Regions from separate parts of the Psychrobacillus sp. FSL K6-1415 genome, predicted to be linked through region 1. Evidence: a T-box and tRNA genes for the amino acid it is inferred to sense, from the RefSeq annotation. Region 1 holds a T-box; the other holds one or more tRNA genes.

Evidence for each region. The T-box of region 1 lies ahead of trpS (tryptophan--tRNA ligase). A T-box ahead of a tRNA ligase gene usually reads a tRNA of that ligase, here a tRNA-Trp.
Region 2: it encodes a tRNA-Trp, which carries the amino acid that the T-box ahead of trpS (tryptophan--tRNA ligase) is inferred to sense. The anticodon was not compared.

What each region holds. Positions count from the first base shown of each region.
Region 1 covers NZ_JBBOOQ010000001.1:1,155,462-1,177,762, forward strand. Annotated here, with positions in the region: gene MKY60_RS05325 (beta-ketoacyl-ACP synthase III) at 127-1,062, shown strand; gene fabF (beta-ketoacyl-ACP synthase II) at 1,091-2,326, shown strand; gene MKY60_RS05335 (ABC transporter ATP-binding protein) at 2,750-3,739, shown strand; gene MKY60_RS05340 (ATP-binding cassette domain-containing protein) at 3,736-4,683, shown strand; gene opp4B (oligopeptide ABC transporter permease) at 4,685-5,647, shown strand; gene MKY60_RS05350 (ABC transporter permease) at 5,678-6,586, shown strand; gene MKY60_RS05355 (oligopeptide ABC transporter substrate-binding protein) at 6,650-8,497, shown strand; gene trpS (tryptophan--tRNA ligase) at 8,737-9,729, opposite strand; T-box leader at 9,785-9,998, opposite strand; gene MKY60_RS05365 (DUF3899 domain-containing protein) at 10,047-10,394, opposite strand; gene MKY60_RS05370 (peptide ABC transporter substrate-binding protein) at 10,632-12,347, shown strand; gene opp3b (oligopeptide ABC transporter permease) at 12,530-13,462, shown strand; gene opp3C (oligopeptide ABC transporter permease) at 13,462-14,481, shown strand; gene MKY60_RS05385 (ABC transporter ATP-binding protein) at 14,497-15,561, shown strand; gene MKY60_RS05390 (ABC transporter ATP-binding protein) at 15,561-16,493, shown strand; gene MKY60_RS05395 (putative glycoside hydrolase) at 16,821-18,029, shown strand; gene spxA (transcriptional regulator SpxA) at 18,435-18,830, shown strand; gene mecA (adaptor protein MecA) at 19,055-19,723, shown strand; gene MKY60_RS05410 (competence protein CoiA) at 20,075-21,235, shown strand; gene pepF (oligoendopeptidase F) at 21,298-22,301, shown strand, end outside.
Region 2 covers NZ_JBBOOQ010000001.1:3,232,223-3,239,966, reverse strand. Annotated here, with positions in the region: rRNA gene MKY60_RS15700 (23S ribosomal RNA) at 1-2,679, shown strand, start outside; rRNA gene rrf (5S ribosomal RNA) at 2,797-2,912, shown strand; tRNA gene MKY60_RS15690 (tRNA-Asn) at 2,921-2,995, shown strand; tRNA gene MKY60_RS15685 (tRNA-Ser) at 3,001-3,092, shown strand; tRNA gene MKY60_RS15680 (tRNA-Glu) at 3,117-3,191, shown strand; tRNA gene MKY60_RS15675 (tRNA-Val) at 3,362-3,437, shown strand; tRNA gene MKY60_RS15670 (tRNA-Met) at 3,474-3,548, shown strand; tRNA gene MKY60_RS15665 (tRNA-Asp) at 3,552-3,627, shown strand; tRNA gene MKY60_RS15660 (tRNA-Phe) at 3,765-3,840, shown strand; tRNA gene MKY60_RS15655 (tRNA-Thr) at 3,850-3,925, shown strand; tRNA gene MKY60_RS15650 (tRNA-Tyr) at 3,933-4,016, shown strand; tRNA gene MKY60_RS15645 (tRNA-Trp) at 4,027-4,100, shown strand; tRNA gene MKY60_RS15640 (tRNA-His) at 4,126-4,201, shown strand; tRNA gene MKY60_RS15635 (tRNA-His) at 4,236-4,311, shown strand; tRNA gene MKY60_RS15630 (tRNA-Gln) at 4,313-4,384, shown strand; tRNA gene MKY60_RS15625 (tRNA-Gly) at 4,391-4,465, shown strand; tRNA gene MKY60_RS15620 (tRNA-Cys) at 4,478-4,551, shown strand; tRNA gene MKY60_RS15615 (tRNA-Leu) at 4,587-4,669, shown strand; gene MKY60_RS15610 (SRPBCC family protein) at 4,961-5,413, shown strand; gene MKY60_RS15605 (VOC family protein) at 5,636-6,031, shown strand; gene MKY60_RS15600 (DUF1801 domain-containing protein) at 6,166-6,546, shown strand; gene MKY60_RS15595 (SRPBCC family protein) at 6,539-7,000, shown strand; gene MKY60_RS15590 (VOC family protein) at 7,142-7,513, opposite strand; gene MKY60_RS15585 (alpha/beta fold hydrolase) at 7,654-7,744, opposite strand, start outside.

The DNA.
Region 1 (22,301 bases):
TACCATAGCATAGCATATTACAAAAGAATATTTGGTAAAAGAAACTCTGTTGTTGAAAAATATACATAAATTCGTTATTATTGATACCAGGTACTAATAATAGATTATAAGAAAAGAGGAACATTCATGAATGCAGGAATAATTGGTTTAGGTACATATGCACCTGAACATATTTTGACAAATGAAGACCTTGAGAAAAGAATGGATACATCTGATGAATGGATAAGAACGATGACTGGTATAGAAGAACGTAGAATTGCAGACTCAGAAGAAAACACTTCTCATATGGCGGTGAAAGCTGCAAAAGAGGCAATAAAAGATGCAGGAATTACTGCAGATCAAATTGGCTTAATTATTGTAGCAACGGTCACTCCAGATCGACCATTTCCAAGTGTTTCAACTATGCTACAAGAACAACTTGGTGCAACAAATGCTGCTGCAATGGATTTGTCGGCAGCATGTGCAGGATTTATATATGGGATAGTAACAGCGAAGCAATTTGTTGAGTCTAATACTTACTCACACGTGCTTGTAGTCGGAGTAGAAAAACTATCTAAAATTACTAATTGGGAAGATAGAAACACAGCAGTTTTGTTTGGAGATGGTGCTGGCGCTGCGATAATAGGTAAAGTTTCTGAAGGTCGTGGTATTTTATCCTTCGAACTTGGTGCTGATGGTAGTGGAGGCAAGCATTTATCGCAAGAAGGTCCGCATCTTCAAATGAACGGACGAGAAGTTTTTAAATTTGCTGTAAGACAAATGGGTGAATCTGCCGTAAATGTAATAGAAAAAGCTGGATTAAATAAAGAAGAAATTGACATGTTAATTCCACATCAAGCCAATATCCGTATAATGGAATCTTCTAGAGAAAGACTAGGGTTACCTATTGAAAAAATGTCTAAAACGATTCATAAGTATGGTAATACATCTTCGGCTTCCATACCTCTATCTTTAGATGAAGAAGTGAAAAATGGTAAAGTAAAAGACGATGATGTCATTGTAATGGTTGGTTTTGGTGGTGGTTTAACTTGGGGCGCAATTGCACTAAAATGGGGAAAATAAACTTACAATTTGGAAGGATGAATAATTCATGACGAAACGCAGGGTAGTAGTAACTGGTTTAGGCGCTGTTACACCACTAGGTAATGATATTGAAACAACGTGGTCGGGTATAAAAGAAGGTAAATCTGGTGTAGGTATGCTAACAAGGCTAGATGCATCACAATTTGCAGCTAAGGTTGCAGCTGAAGTGAAAGATTTTGATATTGAAAAGTATATCGAAAGAAAAGAAGCACGAAAAATGGATCGTTTTACCCATTATGCATTAGCTGCATCTATCATGGCGGTGGAAGACGCAAATCTTACAATTACAGAAGAAGTGGGTCTTCGGACAGGAGTGTGGATTGGCTCTGGGATTGGTGGAATGGAAACTTATGAGGCTCAATTTCGTGTCTTCTTAGAAAAAGGAGCACGCCGAGTTAGCCCATTTTTTGTTCCAATGATGATTCCAGATATGGCAGCAGGGCAAGTGTCAATTCATTTTGGCGCGAAAGCTATTAATTCATGCTCGGTAACTGCTTGTGCATCCGGTACAAATTCTATTGGAGATGCATTTAAGGTGATTGAACGTGGAGATGCAGACGTAATGATTACAGGTGGTGCAGAATCTCCAATTACTCACATGTCGGTAGCAGGATTTGTATCAAATACAGCACTTACGTTAAATACTAATCCGGAAAAAGCTTCTCGTCCATTCGATGCCGATCGTGATGGATTTGTAATTGGAGAAGGTGCAGGGATTATTATTTTAGAGGAATATGAACATGCTGTTGCTCGTGGTGCGAAAATTTATGCAGAAATTATCGGATATGGTTCCACAGGTGATGCGCATCATATTACGGCTCCAGCTCCGGGTGGAGAAGGTGCAGCACGTGCGATGAAACAAGCATTAGAGGATGCCACAATTACACCGGAGCAAGTCGGTTATATAAATGCACATGGAACGAGCACTCCTTATAATGATCATTTTGAAACAATGGCAGTGAAAACTGTTTTTGGAGAGCATGCATATAAACTTGCGATGAGTTCTACAAAGTCAATGACGGGTCATCTTCTAGGCGCCGCTGGTGGAGTGGAAGCAATTTTCACTGTTTTAGCATTAAAAGAAGGAATTTTACCACCTACGATGAATCTAGAAACTCCAGATCCAGAATGTGATTTAGATTATGTGCCAAATGCCGCTAGAAAAGCGGAAATTGAGTTCGCTATGAGTAATTCATTAGGTTTTGGTGGACATAATGCAAGTATTTTATTTAAAAAAATATAAATTCTTCTCAAAAAGCATTTCCAAGTAAAATTTGGAAATGCTTTTTTATATATTGATATTTCATTGCTTTAAAGCGCTGGAACACTATTGTTTTAGAGGGAGAATAACATCTTATTAATATAATTTGTTGAAACATGACGAATGGTTAATATCTCAAAAAAATAATTTTAACTATTAAAAGAGATCCAAATGTATTGATTTTACTAGATTTATAGCATGACTAAATATTCAAAAAAGACCAAATTGAGTAAATAATAAAAAAATAATATTGCGATTGTAATAAAACTGTAATAGACTTTATCTTAAGAATTAAATAAATAGAAAAATGTAAAAATTTAATAAGTAAATATCTAGCTAAATTAATAGTTTAGACAAGCGATGATTGAAAGGAGTAATAAGGTGAACAACTTAGATCAGCTTTTAATGATACAAGACCTACATACTGGTTTTCGCATAAAAGATACATATTACGATGCGGTTGATGGTGTATCCATCACCTTAAGAAAAAATGAAATACTTGCAGTAGTTGGTGAATCAGGTTGTGGGAAATCTACTTTAGCAACTTCTATCATTGGATTGTATGATCATAACAAGACAAGAGTCCAAGGAGAAATTCTTTATAAGGGGAAAAACCTTGCGCTGTTGGAAGAGGAAAAGTTAAACGAAGTTCGTGGGGAAGAAATAGGAATGATTTTCCAAGACCCGCTATCTGCTTTAAACCCATTAATGAGAATTGGAGAGCAGATAGAAGAAGGACTTGTGTATCATACTAAAATGTCAAAACAAGAGCGAAATAACCGAGTTTTAGAGCTGTTAAAACAAGTAGGAATACCCAACCCAGAGCGAATTTCTAGACAATTTCCCCACCAACTTTCGGGTGGGATGAGACAACGTGTTATTATTGCGATCGCTATTTCTTGTAAACCGAATATCATTATTGCTGATGAACCAACAACTGCACTTGATGTTACTATTCAAGCTCAGATTTTGGATCTGTTGAAAGAGCTTCAAAAGGAAACTGGAGCAGGTATCATATTAATCACACATGATTTAGGTGTAGTAGCAGAAACAGCAGACCGTGTTGCGGTTATGTATGCAGGTCAGGTTATTGAAGAGGCTCCTGTGGAAGAGTTATTTGCAAATCCTAGACATCCTTACACACGTTCTCTACTAAATTCTATCCCTCAAATGAATAGTGAGAATGAAAAGCTCCAAGTAATACAAGGGATGGTCCCATCATTAGTAAAATTACCGAGAGTAGGATGTAGATTCGCAGATCGTATTCCGTGGATTCCTGCAGAGGCACATGAGGAAAATCCAACTATGCATGAAGTATCTCCGGGTCATCTTGTTAGATGTACATGCTGGCAACACTTTCACTTTGAGAGTGAAAAAGGAGGTAATTCTCTATGAGTTTCATGCAAATTAAGGACTTAAAAGTGCATTACCCTATCCGTGGAGGATTTTTCAATACAATAGTGGACAATGTGTACGCGGTAGATGGAATAAGTCTAGAATTTGAAAAAGGGAAAGCGTACGGATTAGTAGGTGAATCAGGCTGTGGGAAATCTACAACAGGAAAATCTATTATAGGATTAGAGAAAATTACATCTGGAAGTATTATTTATGAAGGTGAAAATGTTACAAACAAAGCTAGAGGCAGAAATTCAGCTTATAACCGAGACATCCAAATGATTTTCCAAGATGCGCATTCTAGTTTGAATCCCCGTAAACGAGTACAGGATATCATCGCAGAACCTATTCGGAACTTTTTAAAGCTTTCTCCTGGTGAAGAAAGAAAAAGAATTAATGAATTACTAGCAATTGTAGGTATGAACGAGGAAGCAAGACTTAAATATCCACATGAATTTTCAGGTGGACAAAAGCAGCGTATCGGTATTGCTAGAGCGATTGCCAGTAATCCTAAACTTATTATTGCAGATGAACCAGTATCGGCACTTGACTTATCAGTTCAAGCACAGGTTTTAAACTTCTTAAAAGATATCCAAGAGGAGTTTGGGTTAAGTTTCTTATTTATATCCCACGATCTTGGAGTAGTCAAACATATGTGTGATAATATCTCGATTATGTACAAAGGGCGTTTTGTAGAGTCCGGTAATAGGAAAGACATTTATACAAATCCTCAACATATATATACAAAGAGATTACTTTCGGCAATTCCGGAGGTAAATCCAACAAACCGCGAAGAGCGAAAGAAAATTCGAAGAGCGGTAGAAGTAGACTATTTAGCGAATCATCATGATTATTATGATGAAAATGGAAGAGTATTTGATTTACAAACTATTTCCGAAACACATCAAGTAGCAACAAATGCTCAGAATAAAGGGGGCATGTAGTATGTGGAAAACAATAATTAGACGAATTCTTATCATGATTCCACAATTATTTGTACTTAGTCTTTTAATATTTATTATGGCAAAGTTTATGCCTGGTGACCCTTTCACTGGACTAATCACTCCACAAACTGATCCTGCTAGGCTCGAGGAGCTTCGGATTAAAGCTGGTTTCTATGATCCATGGTATGTCCAATATGTGAATTGGATTGGAAATGCATTCCAAGGAGACTTCGGACGAAGTTACACATTTAACGTGCCGGTAGCTAATTTAATCGGAGACCGTGCAATGCATACATTATGGTTATCTTTACTTAGTGTCTTTTTACTATATTTAATCGCTATTCCTTTAGGTGTATTATCTGGTAGATACCACGATTCATTCCTAGACAAATCGATTGTTTTCTATAGTTTTATCGTATATGCAATACCAACATTCATTTTGGGGTTGATCAATCTGTTCTTCTTCGGTTATGAACTAGGTTGGTTCCCAACAAGTGGGACGGTAGATATCAAATACGACTCAGGTACGCTCGGCTACTTATGGAGTAAGTTCTACCATATATTATTACCAGCCATTACCTATGCTTTACTTGCTACTACAGCAATCATTCAGTATTTACGTACGGAAATTATCGATTCGAAAACGATGGATTATGTTCGTACCGCAAGAAGTAAAGGTATTCCTATCAACAAAGTATACTCACGTCACATATTCCGTAACTCATTGTTACCGATTGCAGCATTCTTAGGTTTCACGATCACTGGACTTTTAACCGGATCTATCTTTATTGAAACCATTTTTGGGTATCCAGGTATGGGTAAATTGTTCATTGAGGCAATAAGTGGGCGTGATTATAGTGTAATTACAGCACTTGTTATGCTTTTTGGATTCTTAACATTATTAGGAAGTCTATTATCCGATATCATCATGAGCATTGTTGACCCTCGAATTAGGATTGACTAACAAAAATAATGGATAAGGAGAGTCCAGAACATGAAAAATACTGAAGCTATTGAACCAACCAAAGAGATGAAAGCAAGCTCTCCCACGACAGGTTTTCAAGTTATAGCGCGGGAGTTTATGAAAGATAAACTAGCTATGTTCTCGCTTATATCGTTAATTATTGTGATTGGAGGAATCTATTATTGGGCCGCCCAAATAGACCAAACACAATTGATGCGAATAAGTTTACGAGACAAGCTAGCAGAACCAGGAGAAAAATTCTGGTTAGGAGCAGATAAAGGTGGACGTGATATCCTTGGACAATTAATAGTAGGTGCACGAAACTCTTTGACAATTGCAATTGCAGTTACGCTCATAACTGGTTTTATAGGTGTTGTAATTGGTTTAGTGACAGGCTATTTTGGAGGATGGATTGATAATATCTTCATGCGCATTATCGATTTCTTCATCACTATTCCGACATTAATGATCATTATTGTATTTGTAACTATGGTTCCAAAATATACTATTTTCACGTTTATTTTGATCATGAGTGTATTTTTATGGGTTAGTACTGCGAGGCTTATTCGAAGCAAGGCACTAACTGAAAGTAGGAGAGATTATATTAGTGCTTCGAAAACGTTAGGTACAAATAATTTCGTCATTATTTTCAAAGAAATGATGCCAAATTTAAGCTCTATATTAATCGTAGAAATGACCTTGAACTTTGCAGGAAATGTAGGATTAGAAACTGGACTATCGTTTTTAGGTTTTGGTTTACCACCCTCTACACCAAGTTTGGGGTCACTTGTAAGCTATGCGTTCGATCCATTCATTATGGAAAATGCATGGTGGAACTGGTTACCGGCAGCATTACTAATCTTATTACTTATGTTAGCGATCAATTACGTTGGTCAGGCCATTCGACGATCTGCTGATGCACGTCAACGTCTTGGTTAAAAGTTGTTATTAGACGCAAGTGCGTTTGATATATATAAAGAGATAAAAAAAGGAGGAAAAAGAATGAATAAAAAGCTTATAGCTCTATTGGCACTGCTGTTAACTCTTATGTTAGTTCTTGCCGCTTGTAATTCAGATGATGATTCAGCAAAACCTGCTGATGAGCCGGACAAAACAGAAGAGGATGCAGTTAAAGAAGATCCAGAAGAAGGTGCAGAAGAAGATGCTGAACAACCTGCTTCAGATGATTTATTTCCAGTAGTATTGGATAATGAAGGAGAAGCTATTGAAGGTGGAACTTTACAAGTTGCATTAGTAAACGATTCTCCATTCCAAGGTATTTTCGCTTATGTACTATATGAAGATGCTTATGATGATGAGATTATGCAATTTGCTAGTAACTCACTTTTTGATACTGATGGAGATTTCCTTTTAACTGATACTGGTATTGCTTCATTAACAGTAGATGGAGATAATAATAAAGCAACAATTAAAATTAGAGAAGGGGTAAAATGGTCCGATGGAGAACCCCTTAAAGTTGAAGACTTAATCCAACCATACCTTATTATCGGTCACCCTGATTATGCTGGAGTTCGTTATGATTCTGATTTCCAAAATATCGTTGGTGCTGTAGAATACCATGATGGAAAAGCAGATACAATTTCTGGTTTGAAAAAAGTGGATGAAACTACGTTAGAAATTTCGTTTAACAAAGTATCGCCTGCAATTTACTCGGGTGGAGATGGACTATGGGGCTATGCTGAACCAAGTCATATTTTAAAAGATATTCCTGTTGCAGAACTACTTGAACATGACGCAATACGTAAAAACCCAGTTACTTTAGGGGCATTCAAATTCGAAAAAATCGTTCCAGGTGAGTCTGTACAATTTGTACGCAATGAGCACTACTGGAAAGGTCAATCAAAACTTGATGGTGTAATTGTTAAGACTGTTCCAAGTTCATCAGCTGCTAAAGCTATTGAGACTGGTGAGTACGACATGGCGCTTTCATTCCCAACGAGCGCATATGAAAATATAAAAGATCTTGAAAATATTACACTCCTTGGTCGTCAAGAATTATACTACTCTTATTTAGGATTCAAACTTGGTAAATATGATTATGACGCAAGTCTTGCAATTACAAATGAAGCAGAAGCAAAAATGGGTGACAAAGTATTACGTCAAGCAATGGGTTATGCTTTAGACGTTGAGCAAGTTAATGAAGTATTCTACTTCGATTTACGTGAACGTGCTAACTCTCTAATCCCACCTGTTTTCAAATCTTTCTATGATGGTTCATTAGAAGGATATAACTATGACGCTGAAAAAGCTATTAAACTTTTAGACGACGCTGGTTATAAGGATACAGATGGCGATGGTCTTCGTGAAAACCCTAAAGGGGAAAAATTATCAATCAAACTTGCTGCAATGGCTGGTGATGAAACTCAAGAACAAGTAATCTCTTATTACTTACAAAATTGGGGTGAAGTTGGTTTAGATGTACAATTAGCTACAGGTCGTCTAATCGAATTCAACACATTCTACGATAAAGTCCAAGCAGATGATCCAGAAATTGACGTCTTTATGGGCGCATGGGGTACGGGTACAAACCCATCTCCAGCTGGACTATACTCTAAAACAGCAGTTTATAACTTCAGCCGTTACACATCAGATGCTTTAGAAGGTCTATTAACTGATATCGATTCTAAGGACGCACTTGATCCTAAGTTCCGTTCTGATAAGTTCCGTGAATGGCAAGAATATATGGCAGATGTTTCTGCTGTTATTCCATTACAATTCCGTTACGAGTTACGTCCAATTAATAATCGTGTGAAAAACTATGACTTCGGTCATGAAACAGAAATCGATCCTTACGAGATCGAGTTACTTGCTGATACTCCAGTAAAATAGTATATAAAAAAACCGCTGCTAAATGAAAGTTTAGCAGCGGTTTTTCATATAGTCTTATAAGGATGTGATACTAATAAGACTATTAATATTTTTAATCAGTTATGGAATAGCAGTAATTAGCTGCTCTCACTTAGTACTCTATTTAAACTTCTTATCACTAGGATACTCATGGAGATCTGTACTAATGTACATGATAGAGTCAACAGACTTTTTATTTTTATGCCTAGCCTTACTATCTATTACCGGTGTAGTCTTCTTCCGAGGCCCACTGCGGCTTCCATCTTAGTCAATGTATCATTTGCAATAGACTGTGCTTTTGTAGCTCCTAAGTCTAGAATTTCATCTAGTTCAGAAGAGTTTAGCAACTGCTCATATCTTTGTTGAATAGGAGTAAGATGATCGATTATAACATCAGCTACAGAAGCTTTAAAGTCTCCATATCCTTTTCCTTCATATTTCTGTACAAGTGTAGAAATTGAAATGTCCGTTAGAGCGGATTCAATGGTTAATAGATTGGAAACTCCGGGTTTGTTTACAGGGTCGAATGCAACGATACCTTCAGAATCTGTAACAGAGCTTTTAATTTTCTTTTCAATTTCCTTTGGACTATCTAAAAGGCGTATCGTAGCTTTTTGATTTGGATCTGATTTACTCATTTTCTTTAGTGGGTCTTGTAAGGATTTGATACGAGCCCCATTTTTAGGTAACTGTATTTCAGGAATTGTAAATACCTCTCCGTAACGTTTGTTGAACCTTTCAGCTAAGTCACGTGTCAATTCAACATGTTGGGTTTGATCATCTCCAACCGGTACGATATCTGTTTGGTACAAAAGTATATCTGCTGCCATTAATGGAGGATAAGTTAACAATGCAGCAGAAACAGCATCTTTACCAGTAGACTTATCTTTAAATTGAGTCATTCTTTCTAATTCACCGATATAAGAGATACATTGCATAATCCATCCTGCCTGTGCATGCGCAGGAACTTCAGATTGTATAAATAATGTAGACTTTTTCGGATCAATACCGACAGCAATATATAACGCTGCTAAGGATCGGATATGATCGCTCAATTCTTTTGGGTCCTGTGCAATTGTAATGGCATGTTGATCTACAATACAAAACACGCAGTCAAAATCATTCTGTAATGCAGTGAACTGCCTAAACGCACCGATGTAATTCCCGAGAGTAATAATACCTGTTGGCTGTACGCCTGAAAAGATTTTCTTCATTTTTCGAATCTCCTTTTCTTTGTTTAGAAAATAAAAAAACATCATGCATCCCTATAAAAGGGACGAATGATGTTAAATCCGTGGTACCACCCAGCTTGCTAAAATAATTAGCCACTCTTCTTCGTAACGTGAAGGGGACGGTATATGCTACTTACTTTCACATATACTGCTCAGAAGCCCATTCCATTTAAAGTATGATCTGTTTACAGCAACCACAGACTCTCTAAGCATACGTAGGTAAATGTACTTTTCTTCCTCAAAGCTCATTATTTTGTTTTGATTATTATATATAGAAGGAACTCAAAAATCAAGTACTCCTAGTAACTATAATAAATGAATAAAGCGATACACATACAAAATAAGCTAGAGAGACCTAATGCAATAATTGGCTTATGTGGAAAAGAAAATATCTGAGACGGTAACCGCATCTGTTCTGCCTCTTTTTTCATATGTTTAGGGGTAAAGACTTTACGTGTACTTTCAGTAAAAAAGTCAAAAAAGCCACCTGATACGACATATGTCATTAAACCAACAAAAGTAATTGATCCACCAACAAAAAAGGACATGTTTATGTAAGGGACGAGTTGAATATTTTTATAAACTAAAAGCATTAGCGCAAAAATAATTACCTGACAGCCAAGAAAGTATATCAATTTTTTTTTCATATTTCACCTCTATCAATTTTAAATTATAAAATAGACTCAGAAAATATGCAAAAAATTGATTATTTAAATTAACAAAAATAAACAATTTCTTTTCCAAACATTCACAATTGTTAGGACAATGTAATGATTTTGTTACACTATTGTAAAAATATTTAAAAAAAACCTGTACAAGCTCAAAAGAAAATGTATAATAAATATTGTAATGAATTTTTCTGAATATTTAAGGAGGTTATTTTTTTGAAGAATAGCAAGCTAGTATGGCTTTTAAGCCTACTGTTAGTTGTTGGTCTATTCCTAGCTGCTTGTGGTGGCGACGATGATGCTAAAGATACAACTACAGACACAGACGATAAAGATGCAACAACTGAAGAACCAGAAGTAGCAGCAGATGAGGAACAAGTTTTAAACTTGATACAAACTGCTGAAATTCCAACAATGGACTCAGCTCTAGTAACTGATGCAGTTGGTTTTGACCTACTTAACAACGTAAACGAAGGTTTATACCGTTTAAGTCAAGAAAATGTTGCTATACCAGCACTTTCTGATGGAGAACCAACAGTTTCTGAAGATGGATTAGTTTATACATTCACATTACGTGACTCTAACTGGTCTGACGGTACTCCGTTAACTGCAAATGACTTTGAATTTGCATGGAAACGTGCTATGAACCCAGATACTGCATCTGAATACGGTCCATACATGATGTCTGGCGTTATTAAAAACGCTACTGCTATTTCTAATGGAGAAGCTGAATACACTGAGTTAGGTGTTAAAGCGCTTGACGAAAAAACATTAGAAGTAACGCTTGAAAAACCAATTCCTTACTTCTTATCACTTATGTCATTTGGAACATTCTTACCACAAAATGAAGAATTCGTTACAGCGCAAGGTGAAAACTATGCGAAAAATTCTGATGCACTTTTATACAATGGACCATTTACTTTAGCAAAATGGGACGGAACAGGTTTATCTTGGCAGCTGCTTAAAAACGAGCAGTACTGGGATAAAGAAACTGTAAAACTTACTGAAATTAATTATGATGTAGTGAAAGAAACTGCTACTCGAGTTAATCTATATACAAATGGAGAAAAAGATCGTACTACACTAGATGGTGAGTATGCAATGCAATATGCTGCTGATCCAGAACTATTATTAGAAGGTGAAGCAACAACTTTCTACTTCAAATACAACCAAGAACGTCTTGGTGAAAAATCTCCACTTGCTAACGTAAATATTCGTGAAGCAATTTCTAAAGCGTTTAACAAAGAAGATTTGGCCGCTGTAGTATTAGCAAATGGTTCTAAAGCAGCATACTCTTTCGTACCAAGTGAATTTGCATTCGATGAAGATGGAAATGATTTCCGTGAAGTTAATGGAGACATGGCTGTATTTAATGTAGACGAAGCAAAAGCTGCATGGGACAAAGGTTTAAAAGAACTAGGTGTTACTGAACTTACTTTAGAAATTCTTGGTGGAGACACTGAACTTTCTAAAAAAATGGATGAGTACTTCAAAGCTCAATTAGAAGGGAACTTACCAGGTTTAACTATTACTCTTAAAGAAGTTCCATTTAATGTTCGTTTAGATCTTGATACAAACCAAGATTATGACATTCAAGTTGCAGGATGGGGACCAGATTACCAAGATCCGTTCACATTCTTAAGCCTATGGGAAACTGACGGCGGTAACAACCAAATGTCATACTCAAATCCAGAGTACGATCAATTATTACAAGATATTAATGGTTCGTTAGCTCTAGATTTCCCAGCACGTTGGGAAGCAATGGCTAAAGCTGAAAAAATTATCGTAGACCAAGATTTTGCAGTTGGACCGATTTACCAACGCGGAAATATGATTCTACAAAAACCGTATGTTAAAGGTATAATAACTCATCCTTTCGGTGGAGATTATAGCTACAAATGGGCATATGTAGAAGGTAAAGAAGCAAATTAAGTTTTAAAATCTCATAGTTAGAGAGTATATGGTTCCTAATGGATCATGTACTCTCTTTTTAAATGAATCTGAATTCACCAAATATTTAATAATAATAATTGATTTTGACAATTACCCGTGTTTTCTGTTTATATATATTAGTAGCATATTAAACTAAAATTATTTTTCTAGGAGGTGCAAAGATGGCAAAATATATTACTCGTCGTGTTTTTTATATGTTTATAACGTTTTTCCTGATAGCGACTGCAACATTCTTTTTAATGAAGACGCTTCCAGGATCCCCGATTAGCTCTGCTTCAAAACTATCCCCTACGCAACTTGCGGTAGTTGAAGCGAAATATGGGTTAGATCAACCGATTCCAGTACAATATGCAAAATATATGTTGAATTTGGCGCAAGGCGACTTAGGTAACTCATTTCAATTTAAGAATGCTAGCGTAACAGATTTAATAGTAGATCGTTTAGGACCATCTATGTTACTTGGAACTCAAGGTTTAGTGCTTGGTGTGGCAATAGGTATACTATTAGGTATGATTGCAGCATTAAGACAAAATACTATTTGGGATTATGGTAGCACATTTGTGGCTATCATCGGTATATCTATTCCATCTTTCGTTTTTGCAACTTTTCTTCAATATTGGTTAGCTGTTAAATGGCAACTATTCCCTGTCGGTTTATGGAAGGATGGCTGGATGTCCAGCGTACTCCCATCTATTGCTTTAGCAATGGGACCACTTGCAACTGCGTCTCGATTTATAAGAACGGAAATGATTGAGGTTTTAAGCTCAGATTATATTACTCTAGCAAAATCTAAGGGTGCCAATGGTTTCGAAATAGCATTTAAGCATGCTTTCCGAAATGCTTTGATCCCGTTAGTTACTGTTCTAGGGCCATTAGCAGCAGGATTATTAACAGGATCCCTTGTTATTGAACAAATCTTTGCAATACCTGGTATCGGAGAGCAATTTGTTAAATCTATTATGTCGAATGACTTCTCTATCATTATGGGAACAACATTATTCTTCTCTGCGTTCTTAATTGTCGTAATATTCTTAGTAGATGTACTATATGGCATCATCGATCCACGTATTCGTTTGTCAGGAGGTAAAGATTAATGAAACACGACTTACAAAAACCACCTGCTGATTCCTTTGAGAGAATTCAAATTGACGCTAGTCAAGCGGAGCGCATTACAAAACCGAGTTTAAGTTTCTGGCAAGATGCATGGCTACGAATTCGCAAAAATAAAGCTGCGATAGTTAGTATGTTCATTCTGGCTATCATTATCATCATGGCTTTTGTTGGACCAATGATTAGTCCTCATGATGCGGAAACACAAACTATTACTCACGCTAATTTACCTCCAAAAGTTCCAGGAATTGAAAAACTTGGAATAATGGATGGCGTTGGCACTCTTGCAGGAAACGAAGTAGACTTATATGAAATGAAAAAAGTAGATACGTACTATTGGTTTGGTACGGACGGTTTAGGTAGAGATATGTTCTCACGTGTTTGGGAAGGTACTCAAATCTCTTTATTTATCGCTTTTGTGGCAGCTGTAATAGATATGGTAATTGGAGTTGCGTACGGTGGTATTTCTGGTTATTACGGTGGACGTGTAGATGACATTTTACAACGTATAGTAGAAATACTATATGGTATTCCTACACTTGTAATTGTTATCCTCATGCTGACATTTATGGAGCCAGGTATAACAGCGATTATTATTGCGATCACCATCACCGGATGGATTGGTATGTCTCGTATAGTACGCGGTCAAGTATTAAAATTCAAAAACCAAGAGTTTGTATTAGCATCCCGTACATTAGGTGCAACAAATGGTCGTATTATTACCAAACATATTCTACCTAATATATTAGGTATTATCATTATCAATACAATGTTTACTATTCCAAGTGCGATTTTCTTTGAAGCATTTTTAAGCTTCATTGGATTAGGTCTGCAACCACCGGCAGCATCGTTGGGTACTCTTATTAATGATGGTTACAAATTGATTCAATTCCAACCACATATTTTATTGTTCCCAGCTATTATTATTAGTTTACTAATGATTGCATTTAACTTACTTGGTGATGGATTACGTGACGCACTTGATCCAAAAATGAAAGACTAATAGGAGGAAAGCATAATGGAAAAGATATTAGAAGTTAATGACCTAGAGCTTTCCTTCCATACATTTGCTGGTGAAGTTAAAGCCATCCGTGGTGTTAACTTCGACTTGAAAAAAGGAGAAACACTTGCAATTGTAGGAGAGTCTGGTTCTGGTAAGTCAGTTACAACGAAGGCAATTATGCGTTTATTGCCTGAATCAAGTTCAGAATTTAAAAATGGTCAAATTTTATTCAATGGAAAAGATTTGACTAAGCTATCGGATAAAGAGATGCAAAAGATTCGAGGGAAAGATATTTCGATGATCTTCCAAGATCCAATGACTTCTTTAAATCCAACGATGACAATTGGTAACCAAATCATGGAACCAATTTTAAAGCACCAGAAGGTTAGTAAAACAGAAGCACGTAAAGTGGCAATTGATCTTTTACGCTTAGTAGGTATGCCTAAACCAGAAGCTCGTATTAAACAATATCCTCACCAATTCTCAGGTGGGCAACGTCAACGTATTGTAATCGCTATTGCTTTAGCATGTAATCCACAGATTCTTATCGCGGATGAGCCTACAACTGCTTTAGATGTAACAATACAAGCACAAATTTTAGAATTAATGAAGGATCTACAAAAGAAAATAGATACATCTATCATTTTCATTACACATGACCTTGGGGTTGTTGCTAATGTAGCAGATAGAGTCGCAGTAATGTATGGGGGAAAAATTGTAGAAATTGGAACTGTCGATGAAATATTCTACAACCCTCAGCATCCGTATACTTGGGGCTTACTGAGTTCGATGCCATCACTGGATACAGCAGAAGCAAAATTATATGCAATTCCGGGAACTCCTCCTGATTTATTGTATCCTCCAAAAGGCGATGCATTTGCTCTACGTAGTGATTATGCATTAAAAATAGATTTAGAAGAAGCACCGCCGTTCTTTAAGGTAAGTGATACGCATTCAGCAGCAACATGGTTGTTACATCCAGATGCACCAGAAGTAGAACCACCACTAGCAATTGTAGAACGTATGAAAAAGTTTCCAGGCAGTCGCTATTATGAAGGAACGGAAGGAGGTACTTACTGATGGCTGAAAAATTACTAGAAATTAAAAATCTTAAGCAGTATTTCAATCAAGGTAAGCCTAATGAAGTTCGCGCTGTAGATGATATCAGTTTTGATATTTACAAAGGGGAAACACTTGGACTAGTTGGAGAATCTGGTTGTGGTAAATCCACAACAGGTCGTACAATTATCCGTCTTTACGATGCAACAGATGGACAAGTAATTTATGATGGTATAAATGTACATGATAAAAAATCAAAAAAAGATTTAAAGTCATTTAACCGTAAAATGCAAATGATTTTCCAAGATCCGTATGCATCTTTGAATCCTCGTATGAAAGTACTGGATATTATTGCAGAAGGTCTAGATATTCATGGACTTGTTAAAAATGCAAAAGAACGCAAAGAACGTGTGGTTGAATTATTAGAAACAGTTGGTCTGAATCGTGAGCATGCAGATCGTTATGCACATGAATTTTCTGGTGGTCAACGTCAACGTCTAGGTATTGCGAGAGCATTAGCAGTTAACCCAGAATTTATCATTGCTGATGAGCCAATCTCTGCACTAGATGTTTCTATTCAAGCGCAAGTAGTAAATTTACTAAAAGAATTACAAGAAGAAAAAGGCTTAACTTATTTGTTCATTGCACATGATTTATCTATGGTTAAATACATTTCCGATCGTATTGGTGTAATGTATTTTGGGAAACTAGTAGAACTAGCTCCTGCTGAGGACCTATACAATAATCCAATGCATCCATACACACAATCATTGTTGTCAGCAATACCACTTCCTGATCCAAATTATGAGCGTACTCGTGTACGTAAATCATATGATCCTGCCTCTCATAATTATCAAGATGGAGAAGAGATAGCGATGCGAGAAGTAACACCTGGGCATTTTGTTTATTGTTCAGAAAAAGAGTTTGCAACTTTACAAGCTATTTCAAATTGATAAGTATAATAAATCAACGACCATTCATCCAGAATGGTCGTTATTTATTGAAGAAAATATAAGATTTCTCTACCTAATTTATAGTGGAACCGTAAACATTAATCTCTGCTCTAGGTACTATCTAACTTATCCCGCTGGATAATGATTTATTAAAATGTGACTAAAAAATTATATACTGAAAAGGTTTAAAACAAGTATTTATGGGTACAGACAGAGTAATCTTAATAAACTCTAGTAATTTATCTTACTTTTGGACTAATGGCACTTTCTTTCATAGATTCAACTTGTTAGAATAGAGTGACTTATAGGAAAGGGATTTTTAAATATATGAAAAAACATCTAAGAATAATAGCCTCTGCATCGATTGCAATGACCGTATTATTGCCTGGAGCAGTTAGCGCAGAAACTAGTTTGTTTTCAAAAGATTTTTCAACTAAGGAGTATAGCTTTCAAGCAATAGACGAATCTCTTATTTCCTCTTCTAAATTATTTGTTTATGATTCTGGATTGACGTTCAATTATCCAGATGCTGTAAGAGGCGTATATGTAACCGGACATTCCGCAGGAGGAGAACGTTTTAATGATTTATTGAATTTAATGGATACTACGGATCTTAATGCCATGGTTATAGACATTAAAGATGATTTCGGTAATCTTACATACGTTCCAAAAGAGGATTCCCCTCTGACCAAATACGATATAGGTAAACCATACATAAAAGATCCAAAGACAATGTTGAAGAAAATGGAAGAAAAAGAAATCTACCCTATTGCTCGTGTCGTTATCTTCAAGGATACTGAGCTTGCAGAGAGCAAACCTGAATGGTCATTTGTAGAAGGTTCATCAGTTTGGAAAAATGGGCGGGGTGAAGCATTCGTTAATCCATTTATGAAAGAAGTATGGGATTATAATGTAGAAATTGCAATCGAAGCTGCTAAAATGGGCTTTAAAGAAATTCAATTTGACTATGTTCGTTTTCCTGAAGGATTTGAAAAAAGAGAAAATACTTTGAAATACTCTATGGGGGAGTATGAAACTTCCGAATTAGATTTGGTTCAACGTAGAGTTTCAGCGGTTACAGATTTTGTAGCTTATGCAAAAGAAAAGCTTAAACCATATGGTGCGCAATTATCAGTTGATATTTTCGGTTATTCAGCCACTTTACCAGAAGCCCCAGGAATTGGTCAAAATTTCAACAAAATTTCTGAAAATGTAGATGTTATTTCCTCTATGATTTACCCAAGTCATTGGACTTCTTATTTCGGAATTGCTAAACCAGATTTAGAACCATATAGATTAGTGCAGGAATATGCAAAAGTTGAAAATGCAAAACTAGCAGAGCTTGAAAATCCTCCAGTTTCTAGACCATGGCTACAAGATTTTACAGCTTCCTATTTGGGGGCAGGTAATTATCAACAATATGGTAAAGATGAAGTAGAGGCGCAGATTAAAGCGTTAAGTGAAGCTGGTATAAAAGAGTATTTGTTATGGAATGCAGGCAACAAATATTCTAAAGGGGTAAATTATACGCCTTAAGGATAAGGTAAAACTAAAATGATTCAAGAAGTAGGATGAAATTTAATCCTACTTTTTTTTCTTTTTTGAAACCTTTTTACATTCTGAACGTACTATTAAGTATAACAGATATTTTCATTAAGTATCACTAATTGAGAATGCTATTTTTTATAATAGAAATGTTTAAGTTCTTTAAATGATGGGTATTAATTAATATGTACCTAAATTGGATTTATTAAATATAAGGAATTCTTAATAAGTAACACGAAATTGTGACAGTAATTTTTACAAGGTAAAATTTTCAGTAAAACGTATTTAAAATGAATTAAAAGTGGTGTATACTTAGAAAGTATATTACTACATTAAATTAATTATAATCTACCTTATATAACACAGACATTTGAAAGGAAGTGTTTTTTTAAAATGATGGTAACCTTATTCACTTCACCTAGTTGTACTTCTTGTAGAAAAGCAAAAGCTTGGTTAGAGGAACATGAGATAGCATATAAAGAACGTAATATTTTTTCTGAACCACTTAGTATAAGTGAAATAAAAGAAATCTTAAGAATGACCGAAGACGGAACAGATGAAATTATTTCAACACGTTCGAAAATATTTCAAAAGCTTAATGTGGATTTAGAAAGTCTTCCGTTACAACGTCTATACGAATTAATTCAGGAACATCCTGGATTGTTACGTAGACCAATTATTTTAGATGAAAAGCGTCTACAAGTTGGTTACAACGAAGATGAAATTCGTAGATTCTTACCTAGAAAAGTACGTGCTTATCAATTACTTGAAGCGCAGCGTCTAGTTAACTAGTATTATACTAAGCTAATTGTTTTTCAAAGTTCGTTTTGAAAAATAATTGGCTTTTCTTTTTTCCTTCTACTTGCATTCATTGCGAAAATTTTCTACAATGCATATAGTTTGGTTAATAATTTTAAAAGTGAAGCAGGAATCCTTTTCTTTTTTTCACAAACGACATACAATAGTAATAGACACTACACAATTGAGACGGTAAGAAGCGAAAGGAGATGTGTTAAATGGATATCGAGCGTATCAATGATAACACTTTCAAAGTATACATTTCATACATCGACATTGAAGAAAGAGGCTTCAGCCGAGATGAAATCTGGTTCAATAAGGATAAGAGCGAGCAGCTTTTTTGGGAAATGATGGATGAGGTTCATGATGATGATCATTTTGAGGAATTAGATGGTCCCTTATGGATTCAAGTTCATGCGATGGAAAAGGGTTTGGAAGTGATTGTCACAAGAACGGAAATAACAAAACAAGATGAGCGTATAGGGAGCAATTCGGATGTAGATGATATATCCAGTAAAATATTTAAAAATGGGGTATCAAGTTCAATTGGCACACATGAATTTGATGATTTTTCAAGTTATATGGATGAATTAGAAGAAATACCAATGGATTATACATTTGTTTTTGAAAGCTTCGAGGATGTAATTGGTCTTGCCAAAAAGTTAGATGAAGCAGACTTACAGACCTCTTTGTATTTTTATGAAGAAAAATACTATTTGCATATCATTTTTGATTTTGAAATAACAGAATTTGAATCAGTACTTAATATATTGAGTGTTGTTTCAGAGTTTGCAAATAATTCAAAAACGACTATTCATATTATTCAAGAGTATGGAAAACAGATAATTGCCAACGGAGTTCTAGATGAATTAAATAAGCATTTTTAAAACCTTCTATTTATAGAAGGTTTTTTTTTAGAACGAAAGTGTCCAGTAACCAATGGGTTCTCGACACCTTTAGAGTGAATAATACTCCTGACTTCTGTTTCAGCTGGATGCTTCCTGCGGGTGTTGCCTCAGTCTCCTCGCTTCACAGTAAGATCTCCCTTAGCCATATTCTTCTGGTATCATTACCTTTCAATCAATAAAAATCTAGCAAAGCCTTTCAAAAAAATAAAAGAGTAATAGTATAGCAACGGTTCTGTTCAAAGTACTTCGAAATGCTTTATGATCTACTGTTTTCTTATAAGGCATTTTAAAGGAGGTTGCATTATTGACTGAAAATTTGTATATTTATATATGGAGGTGATACTAATATTATCAGCAGTAACAGCAAATGGAGAAATTATCATACCAGCACAGTATCCAAGAATTTTTTTAGACAAATTGAAGACAAGCAAGAAATTCTCTTGTATACAATGTAATGAACAAGTCATATTAAAAAATGGTTTAATAAAAATACCGCACTTTGCCCATATTCGTAATATTTCTTGCACTACCGCTTTTTCAGAAGGGGAAAGCGAGGACCATTTAAATGGTAAATTACATTTATATGAGTTCTTTCAAAAGCACTCTTCACCAGTTCAACTAGAAGCCTATCTTTCTTCCCTTCATCAAAGACCTGATCTATATGTTCAAAGTGAACCTTACCCTTTTGCAATAGAATTTCAGTGTAGCCAAATCCCAATTAATGCAATTCAGCAGCGAACAGAAGGCTATATTGCTAAGCAAATAATCCCCATATGGATATTAAGAACACCTACAATGTCTGAATTCCCACTTCAAGAAATAGGGACTATGCAACTCTCCGCATATCGACAGCAGTTTTTTTACTCAACCCCTAATGGGAAAATAATAATCACCTATTGTCCTCAATCTAAAAACTTTCATTATATTTCAAATCTAATGCATATAAAGGCAAATAATTATATTGTAAAAGTAAAGAAACTTTCTTTGGAAAAGCAGTCTTGGCCATTCGCCATTATAAAAAGAAACTCATGGGAGGAATTTCAAAAGTACTTCAACGTATATATGCATCATCGATCTAAACAGATAGACAATCTGTTCTTTTTTAATAGAAAAGGAATACAATCTCCTTTTCTACAAATATGCTATAGATGGAGAATCCATCCTAAAAACCTTCCTATGTTTATAGGTATACCTACAAAGCATGCATCTATTTTTTCAGAGCATGCTGTCGAGTGGCAAATTCAATTTATCGACTATTTGTATAAACTCGACTTATCACTTCAGCAAGCAGATACCCGACATTGCGAATCATTTCTGTTTTATAGAAACAAACTAACTTCCAAACCTTCAGCTCAACATATAAAGGCGGTAGAATCTTATCTCTATCTATTGCAACGCTGTCTTATTTCATCAGATAATGTCATATATACTAGTAAAATAAATTACTCATCGATGACGCAGTTGTTATACAGTGAATTCCTTGCAAATTGATTAGAAAATTGAGAAAATAGTAAGTGATTCGTAATTCGAAACAATATGAGGGGGATACTAACTTGACTACAGATACAAAGAATAAAATCTTGACCCGCGATGAAGTGGCAGAAAATTTAACATGGAAATTAGAAGATATTTTTGCCTCTAATGATGAATGGGAAAGGGAATACAAAGAGGTTGCAAAATTGTCGGAGAAAGCATCTTCCTATCAAGGGACGATCGATAAAGGAGCAAACGCTTTATTGGAAGTGTTGACTTATCGTGATGAAATTACTTCGAGATTACGTAAACTATATACATTTGCACATATGCGTACAGACCAAGATACAGCTAATAGCACTTATCAGGCTATGGATAGCAGGATTAAATCATTGTATGTAAAAGTTTCAACAGAGTTATCCTTTTTAGTGCCAGAAATTCTTTCAGTAGATGAGTCTGTTATTGCAAATTATCTAGAAGAGAGTAATGATTTACAAATATACAGTCAACTACTTGAAGAAATCAATAAAGAACGCCCACATGTTCTCCCAAAAGAACAAGAAGCATTACTTGCACAATTCTCGGAGGTAGCTGGGGCATCATCTGATACATTCGGCAAATTAAATAATGCTGATTTAGAGTTCCCATCTATTAAAGATGAAGATGGCAATGAAGTACAACTAACACATGGCAGGTATTCACGTTTCTTGGAAAGTGAGGATCCACGTGTGCGTGAGGATGCATTTAAAGCAATGTATGATACGTATGGTAAATTCCGTAACACATTCGCTTCTACCCTAACAGGGAATATTAAAGGAGACAATGTCAACGCAAAAATTCGAAACTATGCTTCAGCGCGTGAGGCAGCGATGTCTAACAATCATATTCCCGAGAGTGTGTATGATAACTTAGTTAATACAATCAATAAAAACGTCCATTTACTTCATCGATATGTAAGTCTACGTAAAAAAGTGTTAGGCTTAGATGAATTGCATATGTGGGATCTTTATACACCATTAGTAAAAGAATTGAATATGGAATACACATACGAAGAGGCTTGCGATGCGATGATTAAGAGCTTTGA
Region 2 (7,744 bases), 2.1 Mb from region 1:
CGAGCGAAACGGGAATAGCCCAAACCAAGAGGCTTGCCTCTTGGGGTTGTAGGACACTCTACATAGAGTTACAAAGGAATGAGTTAGACGAAGCGATCTGGAAAGGTCCGCAGGATAGGGTAAAAGCCCCGTAGTCCAAAATTCATTCTCTCTTGAGTGTATCCTGAGTACGGCGGAACACGTGAAATTCCGTCGGAATCCGGGAGGACCATCTCCCAAGGCTAAATACTACCTAGTGACCGATAGTGAACCAGTACCGTGAGGGAAAGGTGAAAAGCACCCCGGAAGGGGAGTGAAATAGATCCTGAAACCGTGTGCCTACAAGTAGTTAGAGCCCGTTAATGGGTGATAGCGTGCCTTTTGTAGAATGAACCGGCGAGTTACGATTACATGCAAGGTTAAGTTGAGAAGACGGAGCCGCAGCGAAAGCGAGTCTGAATAGGGCGAATGAGTATGTGGTCGTAGACCCGAAACCAGGTGATCTACCCATGTCCAGGATGAAGGTAAGGTAACACTTACTGGAGGTCCGAACCCACGCACGTTGAAAAGTGCGGGGATGAGGTGTGGGTAGCGGAGAAATTCCAATCGAACCTGGAGATAGCTGGTTCTCTCCGAAATAGCTTTAGGGCTAGCCTCAAACGTTAGAATCTTGGAGGTAGAGCACTGTTTGGACTAGGGGCCCATCCCGGGTTACCGAATTCAGACAAACTCCGAATGCCAATGATTTATGTTTGGGAGTCAGACTGCGAGTGATAAGATCCGTAGTCAAGAGGGAAACAGCCCAGACCACCAGCTAAGGTCCCAAAGTATTTGTTAAGTGGAAAAGGATGTGGCGTTGCTTAGACAACCAGGATGTTGGCTTAGAAGCAGCCATCATTTAAAGAGTGCGTAATAGCTCACTGGTCGAGTGACGCTGCGCCGAAAATGTATCGGGGCTAAACAAATCACCGAAGCTGTGGATTGATACCTTTGGTATCAGTGGTAGGAGAGCGTTCTAAGGGCGTTGAAGTCAGACCGGAAGGACTGGTGGAGCGCTTAGAAGTGAGAATGCCGGTATGAGTAGCGAAAGACGGGTGAGAATCCCGTCCACCGTATGACTAAGGTTTCCTGAGGAAGGCTCGTCCGCTCAGGGTTAGTCGGGACCTAAGCCGAGGCCGATAGGCGTAGGCGATGGATAACAGGTTGATATTCCTGTACCACCAAACCACCGTTTGAGTAATGGGGGGACGCAGAAGGATAGGGTAAGCATGCTGTTGGTTATGCATGTCCAAGCAGTAAGGTGTGAATGTAGGCAAATCCGCATTCTATAACATTGAGCTGTGATGGCGAGGACGTATGTCCGGAGTTCCTGATTTCACACTGCCAAGAAAAGCCTCTAGCGAGGTGATAGGTGCCCGTACCGCAAACCGACACAGGTAGTCGAGGAGAGAATCCTAAGGTGAGCGAGAGAACTCTCGTTAAGGAACTCGGCAAAATGACCCCGTAACTTCGGGAGAAGGGGTGCTCTTTTGGGTGCATAGCCTAGAAGAGCCGCAGTGAATAGGCCCAGGCGACTGTTTAGCAAAAACACAGGTCTCTGCAAAACCGTAAGGTGAAGTATAGGGGCTGACGCCTGCCCGGTGCTGGAAGGTTAAGAGGAGTGCTTAGCGCAAGCGAAGGTGCGAATTGAAGCCCCAGTAAACGGCGGCCGTAACTATAACGGTCCTAAGGTAGCGAAATTCCTTGTCGGGTAAGTTCCGACCCGCACGAAAGGCGTAACGATCTGGGCACTGTCTCAACGAGAGACTCGGTGAAATTATAGTACCTGTGAAGATGCAGGTTACCCGCGACAGGACGGAAAGACCCCGTGGAGCTTTACTATAGCTTGATATTGAATTTTGGTGCAACTTGTACAGGATAGGCAGGAGCCTTAGAGCCCGGAGCGCCAGCTTCGGAGGAGGCGTCGGTGGGATACTGCCCTGGTTGTATTGAAATTCTAACCCATACCCGTAACCCGGGTAGGAGACAGTGTCAGGCGGGTAGTTTGACTGGGGCGGTCGCCTCCTAAAGTGTAACGGAGGCGCCCAAAGGTTCCCTCAGAATGGTTGGAAATCATTCGAAGAGTGTAAAGGCAGAAGGGAGCTTGACTGCGAGACCTACAAGTCGAGCAGGGTCGAAAGACGGGCTTAGTGATCCGGTGGTTCCGCATGGAAGGGCCATCGCTCAACGGATAAAAGCTACCCCGGGGATAACAGGCTTATCTCCCCCAAGAGTCCACATCGACGGGGAGGTTTGGCACCTCGATGTCGGCTCATCGCATCCTGGGGCTGTAGTCGGTCCCAAGGGTTGGGCTGTTCGCCCATTAAAGCGGTACGCGAGCTGGGTTCAGAACGTCGTGAGACAGTTCGGTCCCTATCCGTCGTGGGCGTAGGAAATTTGAGAGGAGCTGTCCTTAGTACGAGAGGACCGGGATGGACACACCGCTGGTGTACCAGTTGTTCTGCCAAGAGCATCGCTGGGTAGCTATGTGTGGACGGGATAAGTGCTGAAAGCATCTAAGCACGAAGCCCCCCTCAAGATGAGATTTCCCATTACGCAAGTAAGTAAGATCCCTCAAAGACGATGAGGTAGATAGGTTCGGGGTGGAAGCGTGGCGACACGTGCAGCTGACGAATACTAATCGATCGAGGACTTAACCAAATTTGTTTAACGTAACAATGTCGTTTATCCAGTTTTGAGAGTACAAAAAAGTATAAAAAAAGCTTGAATTAATTTCTAGTTTTGTTATAATAAATATTGTCTTTCAAATTAATAATGTCTAGTGATGATGGCGAAGAGGTCACACCCGTTCCCTTACCGAACACGGAAGTTAAGCTCTTCAGCGCCGATGGTAGTTGGGGGTCTCCCCCTGTGAGAGTAGGACGTCGCTAGGCTGTATTATTCCGAAGTAGCTCAGTGGTAGAGCAATCGACTGTTAATCGATCGGTCGTAGGTTCGAGTCCTACCTTCGGAGCCATTTTAGGAGAGCTGTCCGAGTGGCCGAAGGAGCACGATTGGAAATCGTGTAGGCGGGTTAAACTGTCTCAAGGGTTCAAATCCCTTGCTCTCCGCCAGATAAGTTTTCTACATAAAAGTATGGCCCCTTGGTCAAGCGGTTAAGACACCGCCCTTTCACGGCGGTAACACGGGTTCGAATCCCGTAGGGGTCACCATTTATTTCAATTTATTTGACAAAGAGATACGAAGCTTATCTTATGTAAAATTAGGAGAAGCGAGTAGATCAAGGAAGCAAATGAGAGAATGAAGGAGCGTACTTATGTACGTGACTGATTGAACGAATGAAGCTGAAGCAGAGATTCGAAGCTTATCGTAATTTTACCCAGGAGGATTAGCTCAGCTGGGAGAGCATCTGCCTTACAAGCAGAGGGTCGGCGGTTCGAGCCCGTCATCCTCCACCATTTCTTTAAGAAATAAATTAGTAAGCATTCTATTGTCGCGGGGTGGAGCAGTGGTAGCTCGTCGGGCTCATAACCCGAAGGTCGCAGGTTCAAATCCTGTCCCCGCAACCAAATGGTCCCGTGGTGTAGCGGTTAACATGCCTGCCTGTCACGCAGGAGATCGCCGGTTCGATCCCGGTCGGGACCGCCATTTATTTTATTTGAGATTTGAGATAAGCAAGAAGATCGAGGAAGCGATTGAGTGATGGAAGGAGCGTACTAAAGTACGTGACTGACTGAACGAATGAAGCTGACAAAGAGATTCGCAGCCTAGCACAAATCGAAGTAGGCTCAGTAGCTCAGTCGGTAGAGCAAAGGACTGAAAATCCTTGTGTCGGCGGTTCGATTCCGTCCTGAGCCACCATATTTATACGCCGGAATAGCTCAATTGGTAGAGCAACTGACTTGTAATCAGTAGGTTGAGGGTTCAAGTCCTTTTTCCGGCACCACTATACTGGTGGGGTAGCGAAGTGGCTAAACGCGGCGGACTGTAAATCCGCTCCTTCGGGTTCGGCGGTTCGAATCCGTCCCCCACCACCAGTTTTTATTTAGGGGCATAGTTTAACGGTAGAATAGAGGTCTCCAAAACCTTTGATGTGGGTTCGATTCCTACTGCCCCTGCCAAATTATAAGTTAACTTTGAATAATGGCGGTTGTGGCGAAGTGGTTAACGCACCGGATTGTGATTCCGGCATTCGTGGGTTCAATTCCCATCAGTCGCCCCATATTCCTTAGTAGTTAGCTCTTTTTTTATTTGTGGCGGTCGTGGCGAAGTGGTTAACGCATCGGATTGTGATTCCGACACTCGGGGGTTCAATTCCCCTCGTCCGCCCCATTGGGGTATAGCCAAGCGGTAAGGCAATGGATTTTGATTCCATCATGCCCTGGTTCGAATCCAGGTACCCCAGTTTTTTGCGGAAGTAGTTCAGTGGTAGAACACCACCTTGCCAAGGTGGGGGTCGCGAGTTCGAACCTCGTCTTCCGCTCCATTACTTAATTATGGCGGCATAGCCAAGTGGTAAGGCACAGGTCTGCAACACCTTTATCACCGGTTCAAATCCGGTTGCCGCCTCCAAATTTTATAATAACTGCCTAGTAGTATTTTATTTTGCCGGTGTGGCGGAATTGGCAGACGCGCGGGACTCAAAATCCCGTATCCTCTGGATGTGTCGGTTCGACCCCGACCACCGGTATTATTATGTGTTTTACGTCAATTCAATATACGTAAAATTAAAGACACCCGTTAACACTGTTAAATCAGCGTTAACGGGTGTCTTTTGTTGTAGAGAGAAAAAGAAAGCGTTTTGAACTGAACTTCCACAAGCATCAAAAATAACCTAGTCCTAAAAGGAATTTAAGAGAAGGTTAAGTTGAATAATAATCTGTATTACTGTCATAATATCTCTGGAGCCTTTATTAAGACGTTAACAATGCGGTGATCATAGTATGATATACTTTAGTAAACATTTTGGAGGGCTATCCGCTTGAGTACTAACTTTGAAGTGAAAAGAACTACCCACCTTTCTAAGCAACAAGTATATGATGGTTTGATTGATTTGGATGCTGCTAATTACTGGATGCAGGGCCTTGTAGGTATTGAACGATTGGATGTTGGACTAATGCAAGTGGGCAGTGAGTGGAAGGAATCAAGAAAGATGTTTGGACAAGTGGCTACGGAACATTTTGAAGTTGTTGAACTCAATGAGCCAGATAAAATTGTTCTTCGCTGTGATGGTAAGAAAGGAACAACTGGTAAAGGAGAATATATTTTTACCTATAAAGTAACTTCATCTGATAACCTTACGGAGATAAAGTTAATGGGAGAAATAAAAGGTCTCACAGGTATAACTAAACTTTTTGGTAAAATGATGGCGGGCACCTTTAAAAAAGCTTCTGCAAAGGATTTAGACGCATTGATAGCATTTTTAGAGAGATAATTAGTAGCAGCAGTCTTAATATGTTTTAGTGATCCTAGTTATAAAATCTGTTAACAGTCATGTAGATATTCTTCAAGTCAATTTAGATTGAAAATTTTAACTAGTAAGCACTATATGGAATTGATTTAATTTTCAATCTTTATTACAATGATGAAGAAGGTTTGCGAGTTTTTAATGGTACAAGCTATTTAAATCTAAAATGAATCAAATTGGGGGAGAAATATGGGGAGATTAGTTCATTTTGAAATTCATGTGGATGACATGGACCGTGCAAAGAAGTTTTATGGAGAAATATTTGGGTGGACATTTGAAGACTGGACTGATTATGCGGGGCTTCCTTATTTTGGGGCTATTACTGGCGATGCAAGCTCGCCTGGTATTGATGGGGCTTTAATGAAACGTCAAACACCTCCACCAGAACAACATCAGCCTATGAATGGCTTCTCTTGTACATTGGGCGTGGAAGATTACGATTCAACAGAAACTAAAATACTTGAGTATGGTGGACAGGTGGCAATGCCAAAGTATGCTCTGCCTGGAATGGCTTGGCAGGGATATTATTCTGATACTGAGGGTAATGTTTTTGGGATTCATCAGCCTGATAAGAATGCAAAGTAAATTCTATAAAGTAAGGTAGCTTATTCCTGCGTTTGAGATTTCTCTGATCTCGAACGCATTTTTAAATTTTAAAAAGATTATTGTATGGATAACATATCATGGCAAAAGTTATATAGTAGAATAGGTGATACTTAGTGGATAAACCAAAGAGAGCAATTATAGATGTAGATACGTTTATTCTGAATTTACCAGATGATATTCAGAGCATTACAAAGGTTTTAAGAGAAATAATTTTAACTGCTTCACCTGCTCTTGTAGAAGAATATAAATGGTCGATGCCTAACTATTCATATAAAGGGTTAGTTTGTTATCTACAAACAGCTAAAAAGCATGTTAATTTAGGTTTTCATAAAGGAAATGAACTTGTAGAAAAAGACATAAATAATTTATTACAGGGTTCGGGTAAAACAATGAGACATATTAGGATTACAAAAATGGATGATATCCAATCAGAAACTTTTATCTCTCTTATTCAAACTGCTATTACCTTAAATGAAGGAGAATTTAATGACTAATTTTGATGAATTATCAACTGTGAGTGTAGGAATGCTAATAAGAAAGCCAGTGCAGGAGGTATTCGAAGCTTTTATTGATCCAACTATTACGACAAAATTTTGGTTTACAAAGAGTAGCGGGAGATTAGAAAAAGGAAGACGTATTCGTTGGGAATGGGAGATGTACGGAGTTTCAGCTGAGTTCGATGTGCAGGAAATTGAACAAAATAAGCGGATTCTAATCCAATTCGATGATGAAACAACTGCTGAATGGCTATTTACCCAAAGAGAATCAGAAGGAACATTTGTCGAAATTAAAAATTATGGCTTCAAGGGTAATCTAACTGAAATAGCAAATCAAGTAATAGATTCAACCGGTGGCTATACAATTGTTCTTTGTGGCCTTAAAGCATTGCTGGAGCATAATATAAAGTTAAATTTAGTCGCTGATAAGTTTCCTGATGCAAACGTGTAAAATGATGAAAGTAAAAGCAGGCTCTTCTATAGGAGCCTGCTTTTCATAATTTGAACAAATGAACCACATTGCATTTCTTCGTACCTGTCTCAAAAGAGTAAAGCACTTTTTGGTTAGGTTTGGAGGCCATTAATATAAAATTTATCTATGTTGATCTAGAAGAATCTGATTGCCATCTGGATCTTCGATTGTAAAATGTGCAGGACCAACTGTAGTTTCATCAGCTTCGGTCTGAAATTTTATTCCTTTTTGTTTAAGCTGATTTTGAAGTTCACGAACGTCAGTGAAAGATTCTAGGTTTTCCGCGTTGCTATTCCATCCTGGATTAAAGGTTAAAATATTTTTTTCAAACATTCCTTGAAATAAACCGATAATGGTATCTTCATTTTTCATAATTAACCAATTTTGAGTAATCTCCCCTCCAAGAGTTTGAAAACCAAGTTTTTCATAAAAATCTTTTGAAGCATTAATATCTTTAACATTTAAACTTAAAGAAAATACACCTAGTTTCATGTTTCTCCACCTCTCATAATTAATAACTGAAAATTATATCAATTATAAGTATAGAGTAGTCTAATAATATTTACTATACAAAAAGGTTCACAAGATAGCTTAGTAAGCTTTCCTGTGAACTTATTTCTTATAAAGCTTATCTATCCGACAAACTGTTTTATAAGGTCGTTAAACTTTACTCGTTCTTCCCAGAAAAGCCCATGGCCGCTGTAATGAAAGGGGACGAGATGT